Regions from separate parts of the Shewanella sp. P1-14-1 genome, predicted to be linked through region 3. Evidence: predicted binding sites of a transcription regulator. Region 3 holds the regulator's gene; each other region holds the start of a gene.
The links. The regulator sigma-54, encoded in region 3, starts transcription at its own class of promoters, with help from an activator protein. The targets are predictions, from matches to a motif close to GTTGGCACGNNNNTNGNNT.
Positions count from the first base shown of each region.

Region 1: a site for sigma-54 is predicted at 10,308-10,326, ahead of flgB (flagellar basal body rod protein FlgB). Genes of this name have one in related genera too.
Region 2: a site for sigma-54 is predicted at 2,149-2,167, ahead of AN944_RS12985 (flagellar assembly protein T N-terminal domain-containing protein). Genes of this name have one in related genera too.

Region 1 is NZ_LKTL01000016.1:70,924-83,096, forward strand. Features, by position in the region: gene flgL (flagellar hook-associated protein FlgL) at 1-608, opposite strand, end outside; gene flgK (flagellar hook-associated protein FlgK) at 620-2,554, opposite strand; gene flgJ (flagellar assembly peptidoglycan hydrolase FlgJ) at 2,554-3,633, opposite strand; gene AN944_RS12910 (flagellar basal body P-ring protein FlgI) at 3,651-4,763, opposite strand; gene flgH (flagellar basal body L-ring protein FlgH) at 4,774-5,448, opposite strand; gene flgG (flagellar basal-body rod protein FlgG) at 5,472-6,260, opposite strand; gene flgF (flagellar basal-body rod protein FlgF) at 6,272-7,015, opposite strand; gene flgE (flagellar hook protein FlgE) at 7,222-8,586, opposite strand; gene flgD (flagellar hook assembly protein FlgD) at 8,662-9,432, opposite strand; gene flgC (flagellar basal body rod protein FlgC) at 9,457-9,873, opposite strand; gene flgB (flagellar basal body rod protein FlgB) at 9,876-10,274, opposite strand; gene AN944_RS12950 (protein-glutamate O-methyltransferase CheR) at 10,424-11,257, opposite strand; gene AN944_RS12955 (chemotaxis protein CheV) at 11,411-12,173, opposite strand, start outside.
Region 2 is NZ_LKTL01000016.1:84,529-91,746, forward strand. Features, by position in the region: gene flgM (flagellar biosynthesis anti-sigma factor FlgM) at 1-150, shown strand, start outside; gene AN944_RS12970 (flagella synthesis protein FlgN) at 232-657, shown strand; gene AN944_RS12975 (LPP20 family lipoprotein) at 795-1,253, opposite strand; gene AN944_RS12980 (FlgO family outer membrane protein) at 1,250-1,957, opposite strand; gene AN944_RS12985 (flagellar assembly protein T N-terminal domain-containing protein) at 2,254-3,435, shown strand; gene AN944_RS12990 (6-hydroxymethylpterin diphosphokinase MptE-like protein) at 3,495-5,978, shown strand; tRNA gene AN944_RS12995 (tRNA-Arg) at 6,104-6,179, shown strand; gene AN944_RS13000 (hypothetical protein) at 6,419-6,814, shown strand.
Region 3 is NZ_LKTL01000005.1:68,152-80,324, forward strand. Features, by position in the region: partial or broken gene lptA (lipopolysaccharide transport periplasmic protein LptA) at 1-115, shown strand, start outside; gene lptB (LPS export ABC transporter ATP-binding protein) at 310-1,041, shown strand; gene AN944_RS04890 (RNA polymerase factor sigma-54) at 1,246-2,730, shown strand; gene hpf (ribosome hibernation promoting factor) at 2,755-3,042, shown strand; gene ptsN (PTS IIA-like nitrogen regulatory protein PtsN) at 3,045-3,488, shown strand; gene rapZ (RNase adapter RapZ) at 3,485-4,330, shown strand; gene AN944_RS04910 (HPr family phosphocarrier protein) at 4,333-4,605, shown strand; gene mgtE (magnesium transporter) at 4,950-6,311, shown strand; gene AN944_RS04920 (transposase) at 6,875-7,144, shown strand; gene AN944_RS04925 (hypothetical protein) at 7,649-8,251, opposite strand; gene ubiD (4-hydroxy-3-polyprenylbenzoate decarboxylase) at 8,400-9,881, shown strand; gene fre (NAD(P)H-flavin reductase) at 9,969-10,667, shown strand; gene AN944_RS04940 (winged helix-turn-helix domain-containing protein) at 10,793-12,070, opposite strand.

The sequences.
Region 1 (12,173 bases), on a different contig from region 3:
CCCTGTTGAGATGGCAAATAATTGACACCATAATCACCAAGCGGATTAGGTGCGTTCATAAACACAGTGTCACCTGGCACATTTGTTCCGATGGTAACACCCGAGGCAACGATACTTTGCCGCTCGCCACTGTCACCGCTGTAAATTATTTGACCATTATTATCAAACGCAAAAGGTGGATTATTAGTATTGTTGCCAGCAAAGATATAATTACCCGATTCGTCTTTTGTGTTGGCAATCGACATTAACTCTTCGAGACTATCTTTCATTTCATCGGCAATCATTTGCCGTTCCGATTGAGATAGGCTGCCGTTTGCAGCGCGCTGTAGTTGCTCACGCATACTACTCATAATTGTTTCTGTGCTGCCTAACTTGCTTTCGCTTAATCCAAGGTGCTTTTGTGCATAGTCAATATTCTTGACGAATTGATCCACCAAGGCGTTTTTCTGTTTTAAGTTATCAACACCAATAGCTGCAACCGGATCGTCTCCCGCGGTATTAAGCCTTTTGCCACTTGCCAGTTGTTCCAAAATTTTATTGGTTGAAGACTGACCTTTAGACAGACTTAAAGTATTTTGATGAAACATTTGAGCAGTTGAAATACGCATGACTAATTCTCCTAACGAACAGAACTAAGCAATGAATCAAACATTTGCTGAGCTGTTGTCATGATCCTGGCTGAAGCTTGGTAAGATTGTTGATAACGCATTAAGTTGGCAGCTTCTTCGTCTAAGTTCACTCCCGACTCACTTTGTACACGGTTATATGCTTGTAGATAAACAGCTTCATTTGATTCAAAAGACACGGCAGCGGCTTTGGTTTTGCTAGCAATATCAAGCTTACTACCTTCAAACACGCCAGCTAAGGTCGTTGTGCCGCCATTCATTAATTTTTCATCTGACAGTTTCGCCATTTCTATCGCATTGCTGTTATCTCCTTCGGCAAATGATAAATCGAAGGTATAACTGTCGGTTACGCCAGCTGTTGACGTGTCGCTAATTTCAAAATCAAAGCCATAAGGTGTACTAATTTGTGGAGGAGTAAATGCCGTTGGGCCACCAATTGCTGCGCCACTGGCGTCAAAAGCTTGATAAGTATTTGTAACGGTATCGATTTGAATAGTGATTTCACTATCAGTCACAGGGAAATTAGCATTTGTTCTATCTATGCTAGTTAACTTAACACTGGTGTCACCCGAGTTAGTGGGTTCACCAGTAATTTTAGGGGCAGCTGCTGCAATACCTTTGGGATCGGTCATTTCGACACCAATACCTGCTGCGGCGCCTGCATTGGGTCTAATTTCAAACTTATCACCATCTGCAAAACCTGCTGGCACCGAGTCAATTTGGATACTGAATCCATCTCCGCCCGTTAACTGGTTATTGACAGCATCATAGGTCAAAGCTTGTACTTCACCTGTTTTAGTATCTTTTAACTCATAGGTTGAAGGTGCAGTAAACGACAGTTCATATGAACTTCCTGTCAATTCACCGACATCATCTATGTTGACTCGGATTTTGGCTGTACCAGTATTACCGTCAAATTCACCGACACGCCCAGCAGACATCAGTGGATCATTTATATCAGTAAATATGTTTTGACCAATTTCACCATTTAAATCATAGCCATTTGACTGCATTTCATTGAATGCATCAGCAATACCTAACGCTAATTGACCTAATTCTTGGCCAACAGGCACTAAGGTTTCATCGCGAAATTTAAATAGCTCCCCAAGTTGACCGCCTAGTTTTGATCCATCAATAACTAAACTTTGATTACCAGTGGTCGTGGTCAAACGAGATTCATTGGGATAAGGGTCTCCAGTCGTGGTACCGATTTGCATTGAAACTTCACCAGACACCAGCATCACAGAGCCGCCTAACATGACACTTTTAGCACCATTCTCAAGCGGAATAACGTTGACTTCGGAATACTCACTTAACTCCAAAATAAGTGCATCTTGTTTATCTAGTAACTGGCTGTCTGGACTTTCGCTTTTCATTAGCTCTAGATTAATGCTAGCCAGCTCATTGCTGATTTCATTGATGCGATCAGCCATCGCGCCGATTTGACTATTAGTCTGTTTCATCTGTGAGTCGAGATGAGACTGCATTTGATTTAGGCTACTTGCAGCTTGTTGCGCTGCGCCAAGCATACTGTCACGCATACCGATATCGGTTGGTAAATCGGCCACACTATTAATGCTTGAGAAAAAGTCATTTAATCGATCTGGCACCATTGAACCAATTTGTGAATAGAGCTGATCCATCTCATTCATTTTGGTGTAACGAGTCTCTGCGGCGCTCATTGAGGTTTGGCCTATACGCAACTCTCTGGCAGCAAAGTCATTGTAGATCCGCTTTACATCAGTAACGTAAGTACCCGTACCATAAAAGCTGTTACCAATCTTTTGGGATTCTAACGACGACTGCTCGGCAACTTGACGGTGATAGCCAATCGTATTGGCGTTAGCAATGTTATTACTGGTAACGCCCATTTGAGATTGAGCCGCCAGTACGCCGGTGCGGGCGATATTTAATAAATCAACAGCCATTAGTTAGTCTCTCCTGGTAATGCAGACTTAAGTCCATTAGTCACTGTTTCCATCACTTTTAGCACTTTCTTTGCGTATTGAGGATCAGTGGCGTAGCCAGCTTTTTGTAACTCATTAATAAATTTTGCAGGTTCTGCAGCCACTTTTTTGGCCTCTTGGTAACGTTCACCATTGGCGATAAAGGACACAAAATCATTAAAGCTTTGTTCAATACTGTCGTACATTCTAAAGTTAGCTCTTTGTTTAACAGCTTTGCCTTGCTCATACTCCAAGGTGTTCACCGATGTCTTATCACCCTGCCAGCGAGTGTCGGCTTTAATGTTAAACAGGTTATTACTAGCCGTGCCGTCTTGACGTCTGATCATTTTCTGACCCCAGCCTGTTTCAAGTGCTGACTGAGCAAGCAACACTTCAGGTGTTGTTCCCAGAGCTTTAGCTGCTTTTTCAGCATGAGGATAAAGCGTATTAACAAAATGCGCAGGGTTGCTAAATTCGGACGGCGCTTTATTGACTGATTGCGGCAATTGATTGCCATTAGCGGCAACTGAAATGTCATTTTCGCCCGCCAGAATTTTCGCCATTGCTTGCTCATCAATCACCGAGTGATGACTGGCAAGCTGATTAACATTTACTACTGGTTCATTGGGTGTTTTTTGTGCAAATGACGTTATTGGACTGACCGCAATGTCTGCTGATTTGTTATCAAATAAACCATGTTGAATGTTTGCATCAATATCGCCACGAAGGACAGAGGCAGGCTTAAATGGTGTATCTTGAGGTGATAATTGCTGAACCATTAAATCAGCAATGCCCAGCATACCTTTATCAGACAAGTCCACTGACATCTGTTGATCACGCATGTTCTCAAAAAACTCAGTGGTTTGACTGTTCATTGGACTGTCTGATTTAAAAGCTGCGTTAGCATCACGCATGCTTTTCATCAGCATTTGAATAAAGATACCTTCAAACTGTTTAGCGACTTCTTTAAGTGCCGCTTTCTCGTCTTTCTGAGCCTGAGAACGTAATGAATCTAGTCCTCCTAGATCCAGAAAGTGCGATGAATTTGACAGCTTTTCCATAGTCGTACCGACAATATTTAGATGATGATAAGTTCACCATGCAAAGCGCCTGCCATCTTTAACGCTTCTAATATTGCAAGCACATCAGAAGGCGCTGCGCCAACCAGGTTTACTGCTCGTACTAGCTCATCTAATGTCGTACCTGGGTCAAACAAAAACATTCGACTGTCTTCTTCAGCAACATCAATGGTGCTATCAGTAGTGACAACCGTTTGACCATTTGCAAATGCATTTGGCTGCGAAACTTGCGTTGCTTCTGCAATGGTGACCGTTAATCCGCCATGCGTCACAGCTGCAGGCATTAAACGCACATTTTGGCCAACGACAATGGTGCCAGTGCGAGAGTTAACAATCACTTTCGCAGATTCATCAGCTATCTCGACTTCAACATTTTCTAATGTCGCTAAAAAAGAAACTCGCTGTGATGCATCACGAGGCGCACTGACTTGAATAGAGGTTGCATCTAACGCTCTTGCCATACCTGGACCTAAAAAGTCGTTAATTGCATCTGCCATACTTTTAGCGGTAGAAAAATCTGAACGACGTAGGTTAAAAGTTAGGTGATCCCCAGTCGCAAATGGACTCATCACACTGCGTTCAACAATCGCGCCACCAGGAATACGCCCAACTGTTGGCGTATTTTGAATCACTTGCGAACCATCTAAACCTTCTGCACTGAAACCACTGACCACTAGACTACCTTGCGCAATAGCGTAAACATTGCCATCAACCCCTTTTAAAAAGGTTTGCAGTAAAGTACCACCACGTAAGCTTTTTGCTTCACCTAAACTCGATACGGTAATGTCAATATTTTGACCGGGCTTAATAAATGCTGGCATCTCTGCATGCACCGCTACCACGGCCGCATTCTTGGTTTTAGGGTTCACATTATCAGGTAAATTAATGCCAAAGTTTTTCAGCATGGTTCTGAATGTTTGTTCAGTGTATTTGGTTTTTTCACCAGTGCCGGGCAAACCAACCACAAGGCCATAACCAATCAGTTGGTTACTACGTACACCTTGAACGTTGGCAATATCTTTAATTCGCTGCGCTTGAACTGGCGCAGAAAATACCGTTAATGCAACTGAGGCGGTAAGGGCAATGGAGATAAATAAAGATGAAATTTTCATGGCATACTCCTTAGAAAGGCCACCATTCGCTCATAAAGAATGAGCTTAACCACCCTACTTTTTGAACATCTGCAAATGTACCCGTTCCGCTATATTGAATGCGGGCATTGGCTACTCGAGTTGACTGAACTGTATTCTCAGGAGTGATATCTTGACTTCTTACCATGCCTGTAACACGAATAAATTCATCGCCATTGTTAATCGAAATCCATTTTTCACCACGGATAACCAAGTTGCCATTACTGAGCACTTGCATCACGTTAGCTGAGATACTGCCATCAAGGCTGTTTGATTGGTCAGCATCAGCTTCACGCTTGGTGTCCATCGCATCAGAATAACGTAAATCAAGTGGTACACCTTTAATGGTCACATTGCCGCCACCAGCATAGATAGGGTCAACACTCAAATTAGAGTCTTTTTTGATTTCGTTATTGGCGCTTTTTTTAGCTTGAGTCGATTCATTTAACAACACTGTGATAATGTCACCGACTTTATGTGCTCGTATATCTGAATATAAGCTCGACGATTGATGGTCCATGTAAATCGACCCCGTCGACACCATTTTAGTTGGTGGTGCTTCTGGATACACTGGCGCATAAAATGGATCATCAGGTATAGGTTTTTGTTGCGTTGAACTACAACCGGCAATGAAAATAACGGATGCTAACGCTAGGTATTTATTCATAATCCAGTTCCTTTCAATAACAGTTATAGGTTCTGAGTCACGTAAGACATCATCTGATCAACAGCTGATATCACTTTAGAGTTCATTTCGTAAATACGCTGACTTTGAATCAGGTTTACTAGCTCTTCAGTCACATTAACGTTTGATGTTTCTAATGCCCCTTGGCGAATAGCGCCTAAGCCATCTAAAGAAGCTGTTCCCTGAATAGGCGTTCCACTTGCGCCAGTTTCGGTATACAAGTTTTGCCCTAATGGATCTAACCCTGATGGATTAATGAAATCGCTCATGGCTAACTGTCCAACAACTGTGCTTTCTGTCGCGCCAGATAATTTTACTGATACTTCACCTTCGGCAGAAACTGTAATTGAAGTTGCATCATCAGGTATGGTGATTGACGGTTGCACGACATAACCAGAACCTGGAGTCACAATCTGGCCATTTTCATCTAAGCTAAATTGACCATTTCGGGTATAAGCAGCGGTGCCATCAGGCATCTCGACTTCAAAAAATCCAGGGCCTTCAATCATTAAATCTAAAGAGTTATCAGTGGTTAACATGTTACCTTGGGTGAACATTTTCTGAGTTGCCACGACCTTAGTACCGGCACCAATGTTCAAACCATTCGGCAGCTTAGTATTATCTGCACTTATACCACCAGCTTGATTAACTGTTTGATATAGCAAGTCTTCGAATACTGCACGGCTTTTTTTGTAGCCTACGGTGCTCGCATTCGCCACGTTATTAGAAATAACTGCAATATCGGTTTGTTGGGCATCTAAGCCTGTTTTACTGATCCATAAAGCGGGATGCATAATTATTACTCCTAACTAACTCTCATTAAGGATGATGAAGCACGGTCTAGCTCTTCGGCATTTTTCATCATCTTCACTTGCATTTCGTATTGACGCTGGATATCAATTAACGCCACCATTTCTGAAACAGCGTTAACATTACTGCCTTCAACAGCCCCTGTTTCGATATTCACATTAGGATCGTTCGGCGCATTTAAGCCCGAAGTCAGCCTAAATAACCCATCTTCGCCACGCATCATTTCTTCATTTGATGGATTAACTAATTTAATTCGTGCCACTTCTTCAACCACATCCGCAGTTGCACCCTGAGGTCTTACAGAAATAATGCCATCAGGCGAGATTTGAACTTTGTCGATTGGTAGCGGCAAAACTATCGATCCAGCCTCTCCCATAACAGGGTTGCCTCGACCATTAGTTAATAAGCCTGTACTGTCAAAACTTAGACTACCGGAGCGGGTATACGCTTCGCCGCCATCAGCACCTTGCACTGCAATCCAACCTTTATCTTTAATCGCAATGTCTAAATCACGACCCGTAGTTTTAATTGGGCCTGAACTAAAATTTTGCCCAGGGCTTTCAGTCATAGAAAAGACACGTGTCGGTAAGCCTTCCCCAAATGCTTGCATAGAGCGAGCTTGAGCCAAATCAGCTTTAAAACCATCGGTATTCGCATTGGCTAAATTATTGGCACGAACAGCCAAAGCATTCATATTTTGCTTTGCCCCACTCATGGCAACATACAGTAATTTGTCCATCTGCCGCTCCGTCAAACTTTTTACATAACTAAAGATATAACTAGAACTAGCAATGAGTGTGCCAATATATAAATTGTGAATAGAGAATGGCTAACTAAATGAAATGTATTTGAAAAGCAGGAAGTGAAAAGAAAAACAATAAGAGGCAAAAAACGAAAAGGCAAAGAGTTGCCGTTGCGGCAACTCTTTGTCAAAACAAGTCAAACTTATCGAATTTGAAGAATCGACTGATTTAACGTGTTATTCACTTCAAGTGTACGAGAGTTCGCTTGGAAGTTACGTTGTGCAGAAATCAAATCCACTAACTCAGTGGTCAAATCAACGTTAGATTGTTCAAGCGCCGATGAACGAATACTACCAAAGGTACCACTATTTGCTTCACCTGCTAGCGCTGGACCAGAATCTAAGCTGGCTTTCCAAGAAGTATTACCCACTTGGGTTAAACCTTGCTCGTTAGCAAAACGAACCAAAGCAACTCGAGCTAATGGTTCAGTCGAACCGTTACTGTAACTTGCTGTCACTAAGCCATCTTCGCCAATACCTACGTTAGTCAAACGACCGACGGTGGTACCATCTTGAGTTAACTCAGTCACTTCAAATGGAGATGCATATTGAGTTGGATTATTAAATCCAACGGTGACTTTTTGACTGCCATCAGCGCCAGGGCCTAATACGTTAGCACCATTAACACCCAGCTCAACAGTTTCAACCACCGCAGGATCTGAGCCTGTATATGCGCCCGCATCATTGAATTTTAATACCGAGCCTTTCCAGCCTGATGCATTTTCAGCAAATCTTGTCGTATCAGCAACACCGTCACCAGTCGTATCAGCGCCGTATGAACCACCATTTGCTTGGTCAAGGTCAACTTGTTTGCCATCTACAGCATAGAATGCAACCCAATTACTTTCACCGGTATAAGCCCCTTCTGTCGGCTTAACAAAATAGGTGGTCATAATGTGCGATTCACCAAGTGAGTCATAAATCGTCACTGAAGTCGATTTATTAAACGTGTCAGGATCGTTGGGATCAAAGTTAGCAGGATCTAATGGCGTTTCACCCACATCAAGGTTCATCTGAAGGCCAATATTCTCAGTTTTCACTGGGCTACCTGCCGTATCAGGGATCTTAATTGGTTGAGTCGTCGTTAAACTAACCGAGGTAGAGTTACCGTCAGCATCGACAGGGAACCCTTGTAAATAGTTACCAGCAGAATCAGTCATGTAACTTTCTGAGTTAACTTTAAATGCGCCAGCACGAGTGAATGCGTGATCTTGAACTCCCACACCTGATGATGTCACAAAGAAACCACCGCCACTTATCGCCATATCTAAAGAGTTACTGGTAAACTGTAAACTACCTTGCTGAAATTGCTGTGCAACCTGTGTCGTTGTCGCACCGCCACCGACAGCAGTTTTGCTGTTAGAGAAAATTGAATTAGCATATACGTCAGCAAATTCGGCACGAGATTCTTTAAAGCCTACGGTGTTAACGTTAGCAATGTTATTCGCAGTGGTATTGAGATCTTTTTGAGCTGCAGAAATACCACTCAAAGCAATGTTAAACGACATAATTCACCCCTTTCCTACTCATTCTGTTTGTTTTACTGACTGCCACAGCTGCCAGCTTTAAATTTGATAAGCTAATTAACTTTCAGTGACAGCTAAAACATCTGACAACTGAATACCACCAATACCACGTAGGTTTAATATTGCCCCTGTTGTGGTGTTACCCAGTGACACGCTAGTCACATGCGCATAGGTCGATACTGCTAAATCTTCTGATTTTCCATCAATTTTGCCGTTCGCTTTTATCGCGTAATTGCCTTCAGGAGCTGGGTCGCCATTTTTATCTAGCCCATCCCATGACACATCAATGTTACCGCCTGCAGAACCGTCAACTTCAAAGGTTTTAATAACTTGGCCACTTTCATCTTCAATACTGACTGTTATGGTATCGATAGAAGTTGGTGTACTTATCACGCCATTGACTTCTGGACTATCTGACGATATGTGCCCCGTATCAGACGGAATTAACACTTTACGGCCTACTAAACTTGAAGCCTGCAGCGCCTGACTCGAACTCGTTAAGTTATTTAAGTTGAGAATTTCTTCATTCAACTTGGCAATGCCGTCAACGGTTGAGAATGATGCCATTTGCGAAATCATTTGATCGTTTTCAACAGGCTTAAACGGATCTTGCATTGATAACTGTTGACTCAATAAAGCAAAGAAATCTGATTGAGTCAGTTCCTGGCTATTAGGTTCAGGTGTTTCTGGCTCTCCTTGTAAGGCCACACTGTCTAAAAATGCATTCCCTGTACTGGCTGTTTCTTGTGTATTGGATGCAATACCAGTACTACTAGCAGATTGAGTCTGTGGTAAAGACTGACTGCTGTAAGGATTAATGAGGCTCATCTTTTACCCCCCACAAAATTCATATTACTTACCCATACGAAGTGTTTGTTGCAGCATTGATTTTGCCGCATCAGCCACTTGGACATTCATTTGATAAGAACGAGATGCTGAAATCATATCCGCCATCTCTTCCATCACATTGACATTCGGTTTGTAAATAAAGCCGTCACCATCAGCCATAGGATGATCAGGAGAAAACTCCTTTAATAACGGTTTATCACTTTCAACAATGCCCTTAACACTGACACTGTGAGAACTATTTTGCTCATGGCTTGCTTTGGCCATTTCGGCTTCAAAAATCGGGTGACGAGCCTTATAAGTTTGATCAACACTACTGGAAACTGAATCAGCATTGGCAATGTTACTGGCGGTAGTATTAAGTCGCACTGATTGTGCTGACATACCAGAACCCGACACATTAAAAATATTAAATAGACTCATGATTAATCACCTCTAATAGCTTTACGCATGCCTGAGAACTTGCTTTCAAGAAAACCCAGTGACATTTGATATTCCAAGGAGTTCTGCATAAAGGCCGCTTGTTCTTGCTGAGAATCAACGGTGTTGCCATCACCCGTATCTGGTTGATTAGGCACTCTAAACTTTACGTTTTCTTGGCTTTGCGCTTTCAAGTCGAAATGTTTGTCAGTTGTTTGACTCATCTGTAATCCGCTTTGCTTAGCACGTGCGCTGTTCATTGCTGCAGCAAAGTCGACATCTCGAGCTTTATAGCCTGGCGTATTAGCATTGGCGATGTTGCTGGATAGCACTTCAGCCCGTTGTGCACGTATGCCCAAAGAGTATTGATGTATACCTAAACCATTTTCAAAATTAATCGCCATAAAATTGCCTCCACCAGCTAACTGACAGAATTAAAGCAAAGCTTATGCCAAAAAAATTAGATTATTAGAAATGAAATGATAAAAATGAAAATGCCAACGAATGCTGGCATTAATAAATAAAAATATTCAACTATTACAATAAATTATAGTTAACTCTTCTTCTGGTAATATATACCAGGGTTGCACCTAACCATATTGAACTCGTCCGTTAATCCCGAGATAGACTCTGACGCCCCTAAAAACAAAATACCGTTAGGATTTAAAGCGGCAGCAAATTGCCGCAATATTTTTGCTTTTGCCTCTGGGGCAAAATAAATCAGAACATTACGGCAAAAAATAATATCAAACTTTCCTAAAAGGCTATAACTTTCAAGAAGATTGTGTGCCCTAAAGTTTACCAAACGCTTCACATTATCTTTCACTTTCATGTTACCAGAAGGCAAAGGATCAAAAAATTGGCGCTTACGCTCAGGTGATAACCCTCTAGCGAGGGCTAAACTATCGTATTCAGCATTTTTACAACGCTCAAGCATTGACGGAGATAAATCTGTCGCTTGTATGGTTGCATTACCAGGTAATGCGCCTGGTTTACGTTGCTGGTATTCCAAAATCGTCATCGCGAGTGAATAAGGCTCTTGCCCTGAAGAACAAGCAGCAGACCAAATTTTTAACGGTCTTCCTAAGCGACTGTATTCAGGTAATAATGCATTATTGAGCAACTCGAACGGATATTTGTCCCTAAACCATAAGGTCTCATTCGTTGTCATTGCATCAATGACTTCCGCCCTTAAATGCCTTTCCGTTGGCTTCATCGACCTTTTAACCACTTCTGATAATGACGGCAAATCATATTTACCCATCAAAGGAGCTAATCGGCTTCTTACTAAATATTGCTTGTTGTCACCTAATACAATGCCGCTGTGCTGTTCTAAAAAGAGCTTAAACTGATTATATTCTGCTTCAGCGAGTGATTTATTCGTCACATTTACATCCTATTATAAGAAATGACACTAGCGTCACTTCAGAGTGAACAGGTTACTTTTATTAACTTATCACGACTATCGACAAGCACAACGTATTGCTCACAATAACTGTCTGACTATCTATTTAATCATAGTCAGACTTATCAATATTGCTTATAAAATTAGGTGTTTATTTACAGCAGATGCTAATTCATCTGGATTAAACTTGGCGATAAAGTCATTGGCACCCACTTTCTCAACCATTGCTTGGTTAAATACACCACTAAGAGATGTATGAAGTACCACTTTAATGTCTTTCAACTTAGGATCGTCTCTAATTTCAGCCGTTAAGGTATAACCATCCATTTCTGGCATTTCGATATCCGAAATAATCAAAGGAATTTCGTCAGCAACATTATCCATCTCAGTCGCAATCGCTTTAAGCTTTTCTAGCGCATCTTTACCATCAATGGCGGTATCAATTTGCAAATTAAGCGACTCAAGCGAACGAATAATTTGTTTACGGGCCACTGCAGAATCATCAATGACCATGATGTGATAATGCTGGTCACGATCAATGGTTAACGCTTCATTAGCTTCTTCACTGATTTCAGTCTTAACAGGTGATATCTCGTCTAAGATTTTTTCAACATCTAAAATCTCAACCAATTCACCTTCGATTTCAGTTACCGCAGTTAAATAAGAGTTACGCCCAGCCCCTTGTGGTGGTGGCATAATCGATTCCCAGTTCATATTGATAATACGTTCAACTGAACTGACTAGGAACCCTTGAATACTTCGGTTGTATTCAGCAATGATAATAAAACAATTCTCTGTCGATGTAAGAGGACGCCCACCTGTTGCAGCACTCAAATCAATCACAGAGATGGTTGAACCACGGATATGGGCAATACCTTTAATCAGCGGACTCAAACGA
Region 2 (7,218 bases), on a different contig from region 3:
GCATCTTTACCTGAAATTGATCAAAGCAAAGTTGATGCAATAAAGTCAGCCATTTCAGAGGGACGTTATAAAGTCGACCCTGAAAAATTAGCGGCGAATATTGCAAGCTTTGAAGCTGACATGAGCGGACTAAATTTCGACCAAGAGTAGCGTCATACCTGCTCTTGGATAAACAATCATCATCGCATTACGCCTTGTCGTTATGATGTGGGTTTTTATAAAGAGTAAATTATGAATGAATTACTACAGCTGTTATCTTTTCAGCACGGCACGTTGTCGTCGCTGAAAAAACTTGTATCTGCAGAAAAGCAGGCCTTAGCAGATCAAGATGCCGACACCTTGCTAGCACTTGCACGCGAAAAAGTGGAGTGTTTGAATACGCTTCAACAAAATGATGAGAAATTAGCTAATCATCCTGATAAATCTTTGCTCAATTCAGAGCCTAAACTCATTGAGAAAGTCGCTGAAGCTAAAACCATTCTCGAAGAGTGTAAAGACATCAATAATCAAAATGCTAGCTTAATCGAACTGAATATTGCGAGCTTAAATCGCTTTTCTCAAGCCATGCAAATGAGTAGAAATGCCACCAGTTTAACTTATAACGACAAAGGCCGAACGTCGACAATTTCATCTTTAGGCCAAAACCTCAAAGCCTAAAGCTAATATCGATTTAAGCCATGTAGACAGTTCATCCTAGGTCAGCTGCAATCTCTCCAATGGCAAAACAGCATCGCTAATGACAAACATAAAAAAACCGCCTTTATTGGCGGTTTTTATTTCTGTCGGATTTTACATTAAAAGTATGTCACTTCTTTTACACGACGGGGGCGATTTTGTTGCTGATAAAGATCCCACACCTGAGCAAAATCCAGCTCTAACTCGGTCACATACATATCACCCGCAGGATAGCTTTTTACTACTTTCGCGCCTTTAATCATTCCTGACACATTGGCAGAAACGGTTTCGTTATTGAGCATCCAGTCGCTCATTTGACTATGAGCATCAATCTGTTGACCATATACTTGCTCTGCTAATTCTCGATATGCCGCGATTTTTGACGCTTGCATGGCCATTAGAACTTTATGTGACTGCTCTTTCGCAGGCTGAGTCGCTAAAGGCGCATAACCAATTGCAGTTAACTTAGGGAACTGATCTGGCGCTTCTGTTTCCCATTGCACATATTTATCATTACTTGCACAACCACTTATCGAGATTACCAATAATGAAACCAATAGAACCACTAACTTATTCATAATTTTGCTCCCAATACTACGGCATTACCTTGACCAGACGCTTCATGGCGGAAAAGCAATCCATCTTGAAAAATGACTTGATTTGAAGGTGATAAATAGCCAGGTAAACTATTCATATTCACAAAAGTTTGTACTGCTGACACCACCCGATTATTAGTCACATTCACAATTCTTGCATTAAGAACTAAGCCCATTGGTGTGGTATCCATAGTCGAAACGACAACATGAGAAACAGGCAAATCAGACGGAAGTAACTTCCAATCTCGACTTAAAATAAACTCGCCCTGCTCAGTTGAACGTAATGCATTCGCCACGTTTAAATCGACCAAGTTAAATTCATGACTATGAAAAGCGGCAACAAAACCTTGCTGTAACTGTAAGCCTAAAGCATCCGTTTTGCTGTAATCACTGGTATTAACCGGAGTGGTTACAAGTAAAGGTTGGTCAGAGCGTAAACTGTCATTTTGTAATACCAATTCATTTACGACTTTTTCAGCCAATATATTCACATGTGATTTAGGGGCTAGACCGGCTTTAGTAATGTCATATTGTAAAGGCGCAGGCTGCACTTCAGGTTCATCACTAAACCAAAAGCTAGTTTCAGTAGGCTTTTCTACATAAGCTAACTCATTTGTCGACACAGGCGGCTCGCTAGCGCAAGCAGCCGCTAGCAACGCAATGGGAAAAATGATTAAACGGCTCATGGCTTATTCCTTATTACAATGACGTCTCAGCATTGATGTGATGTTAGGTTCAGTAATGTTGCCACTAACAGGCTTTAGGTCCAATCAGAGCACACATTAAACACACTATAGATAGTGTATCGACCACACATTCAAAACCTTTACCTTGAAATAAAGAATTTATCTCCATCTGTTCACTGCTAAAAGCTCATACAGGCATGGTTTTTGCTTTTATTATGATAATTAATTTAAGTCGTGCTAAACCGTCATAGAGTTGGCACCCTTTTTCTTCGATATTGTGAAAAGCGAACATGAACATGCCAAACGTTAGCTCTAAATATTTGACGATTATCATGCTGGTTATTCTTTCAGCTTGTTTCAGTCACTCTGTATTAGCGCAAAGAGTTGAAGTGTCAGGAAAAGCCAAAATTATTGACGGCAATATAGATAAAGCCCGCGAGGATGCGATTAATCAAGCATTAAACTATGCCAGCTTAAAAGCGGGTGTGAACTTTAATAGCCAGCAAAGTATTAATCAGGGCAACTTAACTCAAGATGCATTTCAAATAAAACGCATGGGCCAAGCTAACGATATTGAGCTCGTGTCTGAAATCATCAGCGCATCAGATATCACGGTTATGTTGCGGCTCAATCTTGAGTCTAAACCCCAAGCACAGCAATGCCACAGCCAACAATTAAAAGCGGCAATAATGATCCCCCAAGCCATCATGCGTGACCGCTCACAACTTCGATACGGACAACTTGCTAACTTTGAACAAGCTTTATCACAGCAGTTTGGCAATTTATTAAATAATGGCTCTGACTACAGTTTTGCTCGTATGCACGCCGAGGAGAAGCTTGACCATACCAACCAACTCATCAACTTCAAAGGCCAACGCATACCAAGCTGGCTTGGCGAAATAACCGACAGCCAATATATCTTACAACCGGAAATCCTGGATATTTCAACCGAGCCATACTCGAGTTCTTTATTTGGATTATGGGATGAGACACCTTTAAGACAAATTAATTTACGGTTTACCATGTTCCATGGCATTAGTGGTGAAAAAGTGTGGAGCAAAGACTATCAAGCAGAAGCTGAGTGGGATTTTGAACGAGATGAAACCGTGTCACCTTCAACCCAACGGTTTTGGGGCTCAACTTATGGTCAAACTATGAATCAGCTTTTACAACAAAGCACTCAAGATATTGATAATTTACTAAATTGTCGACCTTTACTCGGTCAAATCGTTGCTAAGCAAGGTAATAGAATCATCATTAATTTAGGCCGTCGAAATAACGTCAAAATGGGTGATAACTTCCAAATCGTGTTACAACAAAACATTCCTGATAGAGTGAATTTAATGCGAGCTGTTGCAACTAAAAATAGAGCCACGGTCACAATAGAACAAGTTTCAGAAGAAAGCGCCACAGCCTTACTAGAAGGTATTGAAAGCTCTGGCAACATACAGATCCAAGATATTGTGATTAAGATTTAAAAATTAGTGAACGTGAATCGATAAAACATATACCAATAGACAAGAAGGTTTTACTTACAATGGCTACATCACAATCAGTTTTTAATAATCAGTTCGCCATTAGTCAATTTGATGAGTACTACTTGCCCTGCATCAACAGGAATACCTTTGAAAAAGAAGACTCTATAACCGCTTTTAAAAAGAAGTATAAACACGATATTTTTAAGGAAGATACATTACACGTCATTCTAGGTCTCGATTCTGGCTTATTGGTTAATTATATTCTTGAGTCTCCACAGGTAGCAGGAAGTAAATACATTTTTGTAGAGCTACCAGAAGTCATGTCGATGTTAAATATTGATATACCAGAGGAGCAGCAACACTACCTTAAAGTGCTAAGTCTTGAAGAACTTAATGAACATATAGAATCGGGCGAAGATGATTTATTCCTTATAAAAGATCAAATCGCCATTACACTCTCATTAGCCGCCTCTGCAGGCGTGGTTGAAGAATATTCAGGCTACTACAGCCAAATTTATAAGTTAATAAAACAACAAACCACCTCACATAAAGCAAATTTTACTCAAAAGTCATTTTTTGTAGAACAATTTTTCAATGTTGTCGAAAATAACCAACCAGCTTCGATATTGAAAAATCAATTTGCAGGTAAAACTGCAATAGTGATTGGTGGCGGCCCATCACTTGATGAACATATTGATTGGATTAAAGCTAATTATGAACAGCTTTTCATTCTTACCGTATCAAGGTTCGCATCAAAGTTGTCTGCTGCTGGGATCCCAGCTCATATTATTGTTTCAGTAGATCCTCAAGATACAAGTTTTGAGGTTAACCGCGATATGATGAGCCTCGCAAATGAAAGCCTGTTTATTAACTCACACCATGTCAATCATAGAATCATTGCCCAGTGGAATGGAAAATCATTGTTCTTAGGCAATCGGTTCCCATGGGAAGAAACTAACAACATTCTTACCATTGGTCCTACGGTAACCAATAGTGCTATCAGAGTGGCAATTGAGATGGGCTTTAAACAAGTGCTTTTAAGCGGCGTTGATTTATGTCACTCCTCTGCAGGCGTCACTCATGCAAAAGGAAGCGTTGAAGCCAGTGCCGGAAGTAATAATAGTATTATTCATGAGTGGGTAGAAACCTACTCAGGTAGCATTGCTGAAACGCCAATTCAACTGATACATGCAGCACTCGCGCTAAAAGAAGAAGCTGAGACTTACCCTAATGTTGAAATCGTTAACCTATCTATAAATGCAGCTAAAATTCAAGGTATTACCCATATACCAAAAGAACAAGTTTCAATTGTTTCAGCTGATTGCAGTCCAAGTCAGTTACTCGAAATGGTTCCATCAGCTAGTGAAAACAAACAAGAAAAATTACAACGTATTCAAACTGAATTATCTGCTGCTAACGAGGCTTTTAAAGCTATAAGCAAGCTGGCTATCAAAGCCTTACACATTAATAATGAAGCTAAAAAGTTGAAACAGCACTCTGCAGCGTTTCAAGCTAAAGCGAGTGAAATCGATAAAATTGAGCAAAAAATAAATAAGAAATTTCCAAAATATAATATGTCGATAAAGGTATTCGGATATTTTGAGTTTACGCAATTTCTGACAACAAAGAAGACTCAGGATTGGTCCTTTAAACAAATGAATTCGATGACTCATTTGTACTATAGTGCTTATCAAATCATTACTGAACAGCTTCAAGAGTTAACTGAGACCGCACTAGATATTGTCAAATTAAGACGTGAAGAAATAAGCGACGCACCATCAATAGAATTGATTACCGAAGGCTGGAAAAAGCACAACCAACCGGGACGAGTCAATATTTTTCAAGCAATGCTCGACAACACAGTCGCTAGCTCTTTGACACTAGATGAAAAATCCAAACTAAAATCAGCAAGTGACAGCTATCAAGATCAACTCACAAGCTTTGCTCATCCATACTTTTCGATGAAGAAAAAGAACCAAAATTTAGACAATACATTAGCCAAAATTTTAGATTTGAAACAACATAAGAATATCGATGGTTTAACACTACTCACTAACAATATAGAGCCATTAATTGCCAATGATAAGTTTGCACATAGGTTATTCCATCTCGCGTTGCATTATGTACATTTTTTAGAAAATAACTTTGATGCAGCATTAACTGCGTTACTGGAAATTGAACCCACAAGCCGAACTGAAGTCGAATTAAAGCAGCAGTTATTGCTTGCGCTTAAACTACACAAAATTGACTTAGCTGAAGAAACAATAACGTCTTTGGCTCATTACAGTGACGAATATTACCCTCAGCATGCCCACATATTGTCCTTACAAGGTAAAAACCAGCAAGCATTGGATTTGTATTTAAATTATTTAGACAAATACCCTACTGACGAAAGTACATTGATTAAACTCGGCGTCTTTTTAGCAGGGCTTGGGCAAATCGAAGGGGCTAAATCAGCTTTCGATAATGTGATGCAAATCAATCCTGATAATGTCACCGCTAGAAACTACCTAAATCAGTTAGCAACAGGTAATGCATCTTAAAAGTCTATGATGTTGAAACTACGCGTTAGTTGACGATTAAAGGTCAACTAACTCAAATGCTTAACTATTAAGCATTTAAATTTGAAGCCTTTTAATCATATTAAAAGCTTGTATAATTGCCCTGTCTCCCTATAGCTCAACAGGATAGAGCAGTCGCCTCCTAAGCGATCGATCAGGGTTCGAGTCCTTGTGGGGAGACCAATATTAATATTTAGCCTTTATAAATCAATGGCTTATTAGGTTTAGTTGCCACGAAAGCCACCCAGTAACCACCTTGGCAATGATTAGTTAAATTTTTCCACAAAGATGTTAGCTTTATTCTTAATCGTCCTTGATAGAAAACAAAAAACAATTAACTAATTTAGGCTGCACACCCTGCATTAATGTAATACTCTTTATAAAAATCGATTTTAACCGACTATAAAATAACGGATTATCATATGTTTAAAAATATTTTACTACTTTCATCAATGCTAATTCTTCTTTCCAGCTGTGCAACTATGACTCCAGAAAAAGCAGCATCATGGGACAGTCAAACGCTCTGTGATACTTTGGCAATAAGCCGTCAGTACGGTGACATTAAATTTAACCCGAATGCTCAAATGATTATTTCTGAATTGGAAGTTAGGAATGATTTTACCTTTAAAGAGATGGAAGCTATCAAAAAAGGGGAAATATACATAGGTATGAAGTTAGCTCCAATGTATTGCTCATGGGGTACGCCAGAAAATACGTCATTATCTACTGGCTCTTGGGGGACAAGCACACAGCATATCTATTCAATTGGTACTTATGTATACACTGAAAATGGTAAAGTCACTAGCTGGCAAATGTAGATAATGACTATTAAATTTATTGCCATCTAGATATTTAGCTCTACTTTTAGTGGATGAGCGACACATTAGGAAAGCGTAAGGATTAGTGAAATATTAGTGACATATTATGTCGAATCTTACCGTTTTATTACCGCCTTGACTGTTCCACTTTGTATTGTGTAACTTAGGATTTATTAGGGTTTTATTAGGGATTCTCAATGTTTGATAATTGGCATTATCGAGCATTAGAAATGTCTGTTAGATGCAAATCATGTTTGCTGTGCAATATGGCGCAGGTAAGTAAGGTTACAAGCCACAATTAAATCTGGTGTGTGAATAGTCACATGTGAACCCTACAGTATTGAACGGTGTCATCTACTAATTTCTTGAGTCCTTAAAGGCATTAAAAAAAACCACTCGGTTTA
Region 3 (12,173 bases):
TGAAGGAAAAGACAGAGTTATCACAATTTTTCAGCCAGAAAATTACCCTGACTTGAATAAAGAAAACGAAGAACTTGATAACTCAGACGAAGCGCCGTTAGAAAATAATGATTCGCTTGATAACCCAGATGCTGATACGACTGACAATGTACCTAGCAATGTAACTGAGAATCAAACAGTGACTCCTGAGGCAAATGCTGTTGAAACTAACACTGATGCCCTCCTTGAATCAGTCACCCCTCAAGAATCTGATATTCAAAACTCAACCAATGCAGACATAACGACCCCTGCGGCAGAGCAAAAGCAATAATGACACAAATTACCTTAACAGCTGAGAACTTAGCAAAAAGCTATAAAAGCCGCCAAGTTGTCAAAAACGTTAGCCTAACCGTTAAAACGGGTCAGATTGTTGGTCTTTTAGGACCAAATGGTGCAGGTAAAACCACAACCTTTTATATGGTTGTAGGCTTAGTCAAAAGCGATAAAGGTCGTATTTTGATTGATTCTGACGACTTGACTGCAGACCCAATGCATTTACGTGCTCGTAAAGGTATTGGTTACTTACCTCAAGAAGCCAGCATTTTTAGAAAACTCACTGTGCACGATAACATCATGGCAGTGCTGCAAACCCGCAAAACCTTATCGAGTGAGCAACGAATCGAAGAATTAGAGCACTTATTAGAAGAGTTCAATATTACCCATATTCGTGACAGCCAAGGTATGGCTCTATCAGGTGGTGAACGTCGACGTGTAGAAATAGCACGCGCTTTAGCCGCCAATCCTAAGTTTATTTTATTAGATGAACCATTTGCGGGTGTTGATCCTATCTCTGTGATAGATATTAAGAAAATTATTCAACAACTAAAAAATCGTGGTCTTGGAGTATTGATTACCGACCATAATGTCCGTGAAACACTTGATGTATGTGAACGTGCGTATATTGTCAGCCACGGAGATTTAATTGCTGAAGGTACGCCTGCTGAGATCTTAGACAATCAGCAAGTCAGGTCAGTATACTTAGGTGAGCAATTCAAGCTATAGTTAGCATTCTTTAGTGTACAAGCATGGCATTTTCGCGGCCAACCAGTCCCACTTTTTAGCGTTATACACTAGACTCAAAACTTAACGCTAATTTTTGGCAAAGTAGAACCCAAGTTCGGTTAAAGTCTAGCTAACACTTACAAAGGTGCTAGACCCATAACATTGTAGTCGCGATGATGAAATTCAATTAGGGATAAGCGGTAAATGAAAGCCTCACTCCAACTTAAAATGGGTCAACACCTGACAATGACCCCGCAGTTGCAACAAGCCATTCGCTTATTGCAACTTTCCTCTTTGGAGCTACAGCAAGAAATTCAGCAAGCACTTGACTCAAATCCTCTTCTTGAGCTTGAGGATGAGTTTGCCAAAACAAAAGAACCAGTCAAAGACAATGCTCAGCAAACTGACACCGATTTTAGCGATAACAGCCAAGTCAGCGTAGAAAAAGACACCTCATCAGTCGATACAACAGAGTCACTTACGAAAGAGTCCATGCCTGAAGACTTACCAATGGATACCACTTGGGATGAAGTCTACACCGCCTCTCCTAACTCAGGTTCTGGCGCTGTAAGCCGTGATGACGATATGCCATTTCAAGGTGAAACGACTGAAGGTTTATACGAACATTTAGAATGGCAAAAAAACTTAACCCCATTTTCTGAAAATGACCTCGCCATTGCGACAGCCATCATCGACGCAATTGATGATAGAGGTTACTTAACCCAATCAACAGAAGATATTCTCGATGCACTCGGTCTTGAGGATATTGAACTTGATGAGGTTGAAGCCGTATTAAAGCGTGTACAACATTTTGATCCAGTGGGCGTCGCTGCAAGAAATTTAAGCGAATGTTTGATGATTCAATTGGGACAATACCCAAGCGAAATCCCTTGCATAGAAAATGTAAAATTACTGATATCTGAACACCTAGATTTAATAGCAGGTCGTGATTTCAGATTACTAATGCGTAAAACCAAGCTTAAAGAAGATGATTTACGCGAAGCGATTCAATTTATCCAAACACTGAACCCTCGCCCAGGGTTACAAATTACTCCAATCAAAGATGAGTACGTCATCCCAGATGTCACAGTGTTTAAAAAGAATGGCCGTTGGGTCGTAGAATTAAACCCAGATAATATGCCTAAAATAGGCGTAAATCAGCAATATGCCGCCATGGCAAAAGGCTCAGCCAATCAAGCTGACAGCCAATTCATTCGCGGTCACTTACAAGAAGCCAAATGGTTTATTAAAAGTATTGAAAGCCGCAATGAAACCCTGTTAAAAGTGGCAAATTGTATTGTTCAATTCCAGCAAGGTTTCTTTGAGTTCGGCGAAGAAGCCATGAAGCCTATGGTATTAAATGATATTGCCGAAGCGGTAGAGATGCATGAATCGACCATCTCACGGGTTACAACTCAAAAATATATGCACACCCCTCGCGGCCTTTTTGAACTAAAATACTTCTTCTCTAGCCACGTAAGTACCGATGATGGCGGAGAGTGTTCATCTACAGCAATCAGAGCCTTTATCAAAAAGCTGGTCGCTGCAGAAAACCAGAAAAAGCCACTTAGCGATAGTAAAATGGCGACGCTACTGGCTGAACAAGGGATCAATGTTGCTCGGCGTACGATCGCCAAATATCGTGAAGCAATGCTCATCCCTCCCTCAAACCAACGCAAAAGCTTATAAGCCTTTGTTATTGGAGGATGATCTATGCAAATTAACCTGACTGGACACCATATCGAAATTACTCAATCTTTACGTGAGTATGTGCAAACTAAGTTTTCAAAGCTTGAACGTCACTTCGAACAGATCAATAATGTTCACGTTGTGCTCAATGTACAAAAGTTACAACAGATTGCCGAAGCTAAATTGCACCTCAAAGGAGGTGAAGTTTTTGCCGTATCTCAAAACGCAGATATGTATGTCGCAATTGACGCCCTGATAGACAAATTAGACCGTCAGGTAATTAAACACAAAGAGAAGTTAATTAAACACTAACGATGGAACTTCGCACCATCCTGCAGCCGGCGTGCACTACCTGTGCCACTCCGGGCAGTAAGAAAAAGGTACTGGAACTTATCAGCAATTTAATGGCTGACCAGTACCCTACTCTATCTTCACAAGCTATTTTCGAAAGTTTAATAGCACGTGAAAAAATGGGTAGCACAGGTATCGGCAATGGCATTGCGATTCCACATGGGCGTTTAGACGACATTGAATCGCCGATCGCTATTTTGATCAAATGTGAAGAAGCTATCGACTTTGATGCTATTGATAAGAAGCCAGTAGACATTTTATTTGCCTTATTGGTTCCTTCTGAGCAATGTCAGCAACACTTAAGCACGTTATCAAGTATGGCTGAGAAATTAAGCGATAAACTCATCCTTAAAAGACTTCGAAAGAGTCATGACGCTACAGAACTGTATCAGGTTATTACTGCATGAAACTTGTCATCGTATCAGGACGATCGGGCTCAGGTAAATCAGTTGCTTTAAGAGTGTTAGAGGATTTAGGTTATTACTGTGTTGATAACCTGCCTCTCCCACTGATTGGCAGCCTACTAGAGCAGCTAAAAGGAAATAACGAACTTGTCGCCATCAGTGTTGATGTGCGTAATATCGAAGAGCAAGGCAAAGTATTAGAGCAGCAAATCGCTTTGTTGTCCGACGATACCACGATCATTAGTTTATTTTTAAATGCCAATGATCAAGTACTGCTAAAACGATACAGTGAAACACGTCGATTACACCCGCTGTCAAAAAATCAAATCTCATTACAAGAAGCGATTCAACTTGAAGGTCGATTGCTCGAACCAATTGCCAAAATGGTTGATCACTACATCGACACATCTCAGCTGAATATTTACGATTTGAGCGATCAAGTCCGACAAATTCTTATGGGCAGTGTTGATAAAGAATTAGTCATTCACTTTGAATCATTTGGATTCAAGCACGGTATGCCTACTGAAGCCGACTTTATGTTTGATGTCCGCTTTTTGCCAAACCCACATTGGGAGCCTGAGTTAAGACCATTAACGGGTCTTGATCAACCAGTACAAGAATTCTTAGGCAGACAACCCCTAGTCAATAAGTTCATCTGGCAGATTGAGAATTTATTTGATACTTGGATGCCGCACCTTGAGCGCAATAATCGCAGTTACCTTACCATCGCGATTGGCTGCACAGGTGGACAGCATCGCTCAGTTTATATTGCAGATCAACTCACACAGCGCTTCAGTAACAGTAAACACCAAGTTAGCGCTCGCCACCGAGAGCTCAACCTGTGACGATGAATATCTCCAGAGAAATCACCATCAGTAATAAACTTGGGCTTCATGCTCGAGCGGCAACAAAATTAGCTATATTGGCTACGGAATTTAAAGCCAGCATTACCTTGATTCAAGGTGACAAACAAGCCAGTGCAGCGAGTGTGTTAGGTTTATTAATGCTAGAAAGTGGTATAGGAAAAGTGATTACTGTTCAGGCTGAAGGCCCTGATGCACAGCAAGCACTAGATGCGGTTTGCCAACTGATTAACGACAAATTTGACGAAGAAAGCTAACCCTTTTATATGATTTAACGCTTTCAGGCCTACTCGTTGCTAGTTATCACTTACTAGCAAAACATTGAAATTTACGACTCCAGACCGCTAACAACCATGCTTTATTAACCTCATATCCTACTCGGGAATACGCTTAAACTAAGCTTTTGCGCTGCTCAAAGCGCATTAAACCAATCAACAGCAAATTATCAACAACAAACAGTGATAGTTAACTATAATAATGTCATGACCCACACCATAACCTGCTTATTTTTTATACGGCAATCAACGCCATATTAGAAACTGCTTCTCCCTTTACACACTGTTAAGTTAATATTAGCAATCGAATTTTTGAGGAGTGGCGAATGAGTATCGAAGTGATAGATAGCGAACTTACAGAACAGCGCCTAAATCAGCTCACCCAAGCACTTGGTAGTGGTATGTTTGTGCATGTGCGCAATATGCTGCATGATATGGCCGCTTCTGATGTCGCCCTCATTCTTGAGTCATCTCCCCCTAAAACACGCCAAGTGTTGTGGCAACTTATCGACCAAGAACAAGCCGGTGAAATTCTTGAAGAACTCGGTGAAGAGTTAAAAGATTCGCTTATCAGTGGCATGACACCTGAAAAAGTTGCGCAAGCCACTTCAGGAATGGACACCGATGACCTGGCTTATATTTTACGTAGCTTGCCAGATGCAGTGTATAAGAAAGTGCTGCAATCGATGAGTAGCCAAGACCGTCACCGAGTTGAACAAGCGTTATCCTACCCTGAAGATACTGCCGGCAGTATCATGAATACCGATACCGTGACTTTACGTCCCGACGTGAATATTGATGTGGTACTGCGTTACTTACGCCAACGAGGCAATTTACCCGATACGACAGATACACTCTATGTGGTCGACAAAAACGACCATGTACTTGGCGGGGTCCGTTTAGCCGATCTATTAACCTGTAACCCTAGCGAAACGATCCGCAGCATCATGGATCCGGAGCTTGAAAGTATCCCTGTTGATATGCCAGATAATGAAGTGGCACAGTTATTCGAACGTCATGACTGGATTTCAGCCCCTGTCGTTGATGAACAGCAGAAGTTATTAGGCCGTATTACCATTGATGACGTCGTCGATGTTATCCGTGAAGATGCCGAGCACTCCATGATGGGGATGGCGGGGATGGATGATGACGAGGACACATTCGGTCCCGTCATGAAAAGTACCTTCCGACGTTCTTTGTGGTTAACAATCAATTTATTTGCCGCTTTACTTGCTGCCTCTGTCAGTAACATGTTTGAAGGCACCCTTGAGCAGTTTGCCACTATTGCCATTTTAATGACCATTGTTCCGAGCATGGGCGGCGTTGCAGGTAACCAGACATTGGCTTTGGTCATTCGTGGTATTGCTCTTGGGCATATTGGTCAAAGTAACTCTCGCTGGTTAATAGGCAAAGAGTTAGCCATTGGTTTCCTTAACGGCATCATGTGGTCAGTGTTGGTATTTTTTGCCGTTTGGCTGTGGAAAGACGATATGGCCTTAGGTGGTTTGATTGGTGGCGCCATGCTAATCAATATGACTGTTGCAGGTCTTGCAGGCGCCAGTATTCCACTCTTACTGAAAAAGTTGAACATCGATCCTGCTTTAGCAGGAGGTATGGTGCTTACCACAGTAACCGACGTCATCGGCCTATTTGCCTTTTTAGGTTTAGCGACGATCTTCTTAATGTAGTCAATATCCGACCTTCGTATCTCACTAAATCCATGCCAAACGGCATGGATTTTTTTAATCCTTCTAAATCATAAACGACTCACTGTAATACTCCTCATTCATACTGATTAAGTGATCATGGTTTACCGTTAATGTCACTAGAAATGACGCCCAAAAAGTCTGGTAAATTAAATTTACCAATAAATCACCACCTTGCACCAAAATGGATAATTTGCACCAATGTAACACAACGAATTTTTTTAGAGTTAACACACTAAAAAACTAACCAACTGTTAATTAACGATAAAATATTTATTTCAAAATTGGCACGACTATTCCATATAGATATATACCACCTTAGAGGTAGATGCATTTTTGACCAATTTATGACTCGATTAGAGATGTAATATAGGGAGTTAAGTATGAATTATCTAAGAATGTTCATTGAAAACTGTCAATATCAGTGGCACTTCTTCCATCACCTTGGATTGAGCAGCTGGGATATTGATAACAATCATTAATCTAAAAACCTCTTAATTTTTATGAAGGTTCGTGGTTAACAAAATTGAGTAGTAGGAACAATGATGACGACACTAAATCGAATATATCCAGATGAATTACAGCAACAAGTAATCAAGGAAGTAAAAGACAATAATCGATTAATTTCAGATGTTGCCAAGCAATATAATGTGTCAGCAAAAACCATTTACCAATGGGTGAAGAAAAGAAAACAACCTCTAAAATCAGTGAGTAAACAACAAGATTTAGCCACTGAAATTGCAACTGAAATAGCAAATTTGCAGAAAAGGCTATTTCAACTGAATCAGGAATTAGTGTCAGTAAAAGGACATTAAATTCAACGTTTCGGAAAGAAAAATGACTTTAGCATTCGTCCCCATCGGAAGCTAAACAATCGCAGTGATTTTTCTTTCCAATTTTATTTTCAAACATTGAGCGCTAACAACTCATCGTTTGAAGGCAGTTCCGACAAGAAAGGATGCGTTATTTTCGTCCCCCAGCGAAAATCTCTCTCCCCCACCTCTCTTGTCAATTTTATACCGTGGCATAGCCTAACGCTTAGCGTTACAAGAGTATGGTTGAGAATAGGCAGCCACAGCCTGCAAGTCAGGTAAAAGTTTCAAGATAATGATTGCTGTTTAACTCCCCGTAGACAGCAATGGCTATTTTGAAGTACGTTACAGGGTCTAATAACAATAATATGTAACGATAAAATGTCGAAAGACAATGCAAACAAAAGCCCTAATGAAATGGATTCATTAGGGCTTTTACCTTTCTAGGCATAGTATACAGCGCTACTGCCAACGAATGAGCGACAGGCTCTAAAAAACAATGGTTAATTATTGCTTACCTTTTTCAAGTTCAAAATAACGCTCAGTCGACCAGTCAAAATAATACTCATGACCATCCCATTCATAGTAGGTATGACCATCACGTTGTATCACTCGTGCATTGTCTGGCAACTTGCTAATCCCTTTTGCATACTCAATGCTAGTGGTTGTTCGTTTTGGCGCTTCAACTGCTGTGACTGGTTCAACATAGTTATTACGGGATTGGTTGTTCATATAACGATCACGGTAATAACGGTCGTAATAATCGTATCGATAAGGATAACGCCAACCATTGCCCCATCTTCCTCCCCAACCATTATAGCCCCAACGGTTATACCAGCGGTTATTCCAACCACTGCTCCATCCTACGCCAATACTGGGTCCCCAATAATTGTTGTAACCTACTCCCCAGCGTACTGACGAACCTGAATAACGATCATAACGATGACTGCCAGCCGAATGGCGATGTTTAGCACCATTTTCTGTAGCAACAGCGCTCATTGAAGAAGTACGAAAAGATTCAGCCATAACATGTGAAGGCAGAATAGCCAGAGTCAGGCTTATTGATACGAATAACATCGACAATCGGTGAGGTTGACTGAATATTGCCATTTGATCGCTCCTAGGCTGAAAGATCACAAAGCCAATTAATATCAGTTTACCCTAAAAAGCCACTGAACCAATAATCTTGGCTTAACCCAATATTATATAAATGCTATAGTGCGCCCCAAAGAGCGATTATAAAAAGAGTGAATTAGCCATGAGTTTTAAGGATTTACGTAGCTTCATCGATCACCTCGAAGCCAATGGTGAATTAAAGCGTATTAGTTATCCTGTTGATCCTAATCTAGAAATGACGGAAATTGCCGATCGTGTACTTCGTTCTGGCGGTCCTGCATTGCTTTTTGAAAATCCAACAGACAAATCTATGCCTGTTTTAGTGAACTTATTTGGCACTCCAAAACGGGTTGCCATGGCACTCGGTAAAGAGGATCCTCTCGCCCTACGTGAAGTCGGTGAGTTATTAGCATTCTTAAAAGAGCCAGAGCCACCTAGTGGTTTTAAAGATGCGATCGCGAAAATCCCAAAATTCAAGCAAGCACTCAATATGCCGCCTAAAACGGTCCGTAATCCACCATGCCAAGAAATCGTCATCACTGGCGATGATGTGGATCTAACAAACTTACCAGTTCAACATTGTTGGCCTGGTGATGTGGCACCTTTGGTGACTTGGGGTTTAACCATCACTAAAGGCCCGCGCCAAAAACGCCAAAACTTAGGTATTTACCGTCAGCAGTTACTGGGTAAAAACAAATTAATTATGCGCTGGCTCGATCATCGTGGCGGCGCATTAGACTTTAAAGATTTCAAAGAAAAGCACCCTGGTGAGCGCTACCCTGTGGTCGTTGCTTTAGGCTCAGATCCTGTCACCATCCTAGGTGCGGTGACACCTGTACCTGACTCAATGAGTGAATATGCCTTTGCAGGCTTACTGCGTGGTGAACGCACTGAGGTCTGTAAAGCGATTAGTTGTGACTTAGAAGTTCCAGCCACCAGCGAGATCATTTTAGAAGGTTATATCGACCCTGAAGAAATGGCAGAAGAAGGTCCCTATGGTGACCATACTGGTTACTATAACGAGACAGACAAGTTCCCAGTTTTCACCGTCACTCACATGACACAGCGGAAAGACGCCATATATCACAGCACTTACACTGGCCGTCCACCTGATGAGCCGGCAATGTTAGGCGTGGCATTAAACGAAGTCTTTGTGCCTATTTTACGCAAGCAATATCCTGAAATTATTGACTTCTACCTGCCGCCAGAGGGCTGCTCGTACCGTATGGCAGTCATTTCAATTCGTAAGCAATATGCAGGTCATGCCAAACGCGTCATGATGGGAGCTTGGTCTTTCTTACGTCAGTTCATGTATACCAAGTTCATTATTATTGTTGATGAAGACGTGAATTGTCGTGATTGGCAGGATGTCATCTGGGCTATTACCACCCGCATGGACCCAACTCGCGATACCGTCATGGTCGACAATACGCCGATTGATTATTTAGATTTCGCTTCTCCTGTAGCGGGTTTAGGCTCAAAAATGGGACTGGATGCCACCAATAAATGGCCAGGCGAAACCGACAGAGAATGGGGCACTCCGATAGTGATGGATCCCAAAGTGAAAGAAAAGATTGATGATATTTGGGAAGAATTAGGTATTGATGATGCACCAACGCTATAATGGTGATCTATATCACACTAGCGCAACCTAGACCCTACATATATAAAAGAAAATAACCCTTCATAGAAAGGGCTAAAAGGATGTTAGATGAACACCATTCGCTGTAAAGTTGTTAGCGTCACCCCATTTAACGACGCCGTGTTTCAGGTCACCTTACAACCTGAAGCGGCGTTTGATTTTAAAGCAGGTCAATACTTATCTATTGTCATGGGCGAAAAAGACAAACGTCCATTCTCAATTGCTTCAGCGCCAGGTGCTGAACTAATTGAGCTACATATTGGTGCTGCTGTCTCAGAAAGCTACCCAATGCAAGTCGTTGAGCGCCTTAAAACCAATGACTACATAGATATTGAAGCTCCAGCAGGAAATGCATTTTTACGTCAAGAAAGTAACCGTCCACGTATTATGGTTGCTGGCGGTACAGGGTTTTCGTACATCAAAAGCATCATCGAGCAACAAATTGCGACAGGCCAAACCGTCGCGACTCAGTTTTATTGGGGTTGCCGCACAGAAGAAGCCATGTACTACCAAGCTATCGCGCGTCAATGGCATGAAGAGCATAACTGGTTAGAGTTTATCCCAGTGGTTGAAGAAGCCCCTGCTAACTGGAATGGTAAGCAAGCCAATTTATTAGCACAAATTAAGCAAGACTATGTCAGCTTAGTTGGCTATGACATCTACATTGCTGGCCGCTTTGATATGGTCGGTGCAGCCCGTGAAGTATTTCGTGAAATGGGTGTCGATGAAGCCCATCTCTACGGAGATGCATTCGCCTTTATTAAGTAATAAAGGCGAATTCATAGCAAGCTATTCAACCTTCTCAGAATTGAATCCTTGTTGTCCAACAAAAAGCCGACTATCTCAGTCGGCTTTTTTGTTATTTGCGCTCGTTTACAGCATCAGCTTAAGGGCTAGAATTGCACCTTATCGTACTTAGACCAAGCGACTAAACCATCCATAAACGGTAAAATCCACACCGCAGTATCTTTGGTCTTGTGTACCCTGAAAAGCGTCATATTCGTGACTTGGATATCATCACGTCTAATTTCTCGATAAAAACGCATTGCAGATGGGGTAACGAAATCAGGTTTGATAAACTCTTTATGTTCGATATTGGTATAAAAAACATCAACATCATAGTCGCCAATCTTTTGTTGATATTGATTAAACGTCCCTCGTGTTTTCCACTTAATTGGCGTAGTTACACAGTCTTCATCAGTAATACAGGTCGTGGTATAAATTTGGCCACTGGTGTCATCTTCATAAACCAAAGACAGACTAAAATCACCCCGAATTAACTTTTCACCAGCCACAGGAAAGTACACATCAGCATGATAATGGTGCTCAACAATGTTACCGACACTGTCTTGTGGAATAAGTACACGGTTGTATCGAATTCTATCTTCCATTTTCTGACTGAGTGGCACAAATTCACTCATATTCAAACCAGCAGGCTCTGGAGTTAACGTATTGATATTAATGATGCCTTCACCATTACAATCATCAAGTGTATAACCAGGACACGATGCAAAAGAGTAATGAGCTCCATTTGTTAACGCAAAAGCACTAAAGCCTTTTAAGCCTTCAACAATATTACTTTCTGGCGCGAGATGTTTTTGCCATTTGGACTTATGCACTTGGTCGGTATTATCTTTATAGAGCAAAGTTGCACTTTCCGTCACACCACCGATATTCAGTTCAACTTGTTTGTCACTGCTCCACTCAGAGGTTTTTTTCAAAACTTTATGATATTCACATTGATACCAAGCTAATGTAATTAGCCCAATCACAACCATAGCGCCGGCTATTTTTACCATAACACCAACATCTAAAAACGCTGCACGCAGGGTATCGCGATCCGTTAATGACACCATTTTGACATGGCTACGTTCATTAATATGAAGTTGATAGCCACGGCGAGCGACTGCTTTTAAATGAATTTCTGAGTAAGGCTCTAACTTACGACGCAGGGTACTAATGCATTGGGTTAATGAAGTAGGCGCAACCACACGATCGGGCCAGCCTTCAGCTAATAGCTGCTCTTTAGTCCAGATCTCTTCACTATGATCGAGCAATTTTATCAGCACAGCATTTTCAGAAAACGTAAGACTGGTTTTTTCATCATTAAGATGATTAACCAGCTGCTTTGCTGAAGTATCAAGTGTTAAATATGATGTAATTTTTAGCACTGGAAGCACCTGTACTTGAGCTAATTATCTAATTTATTCCAATGATATAATATCCTAGACACTGTAAATTTTATGTGACCACATACTCAATCCAGTAAAATAT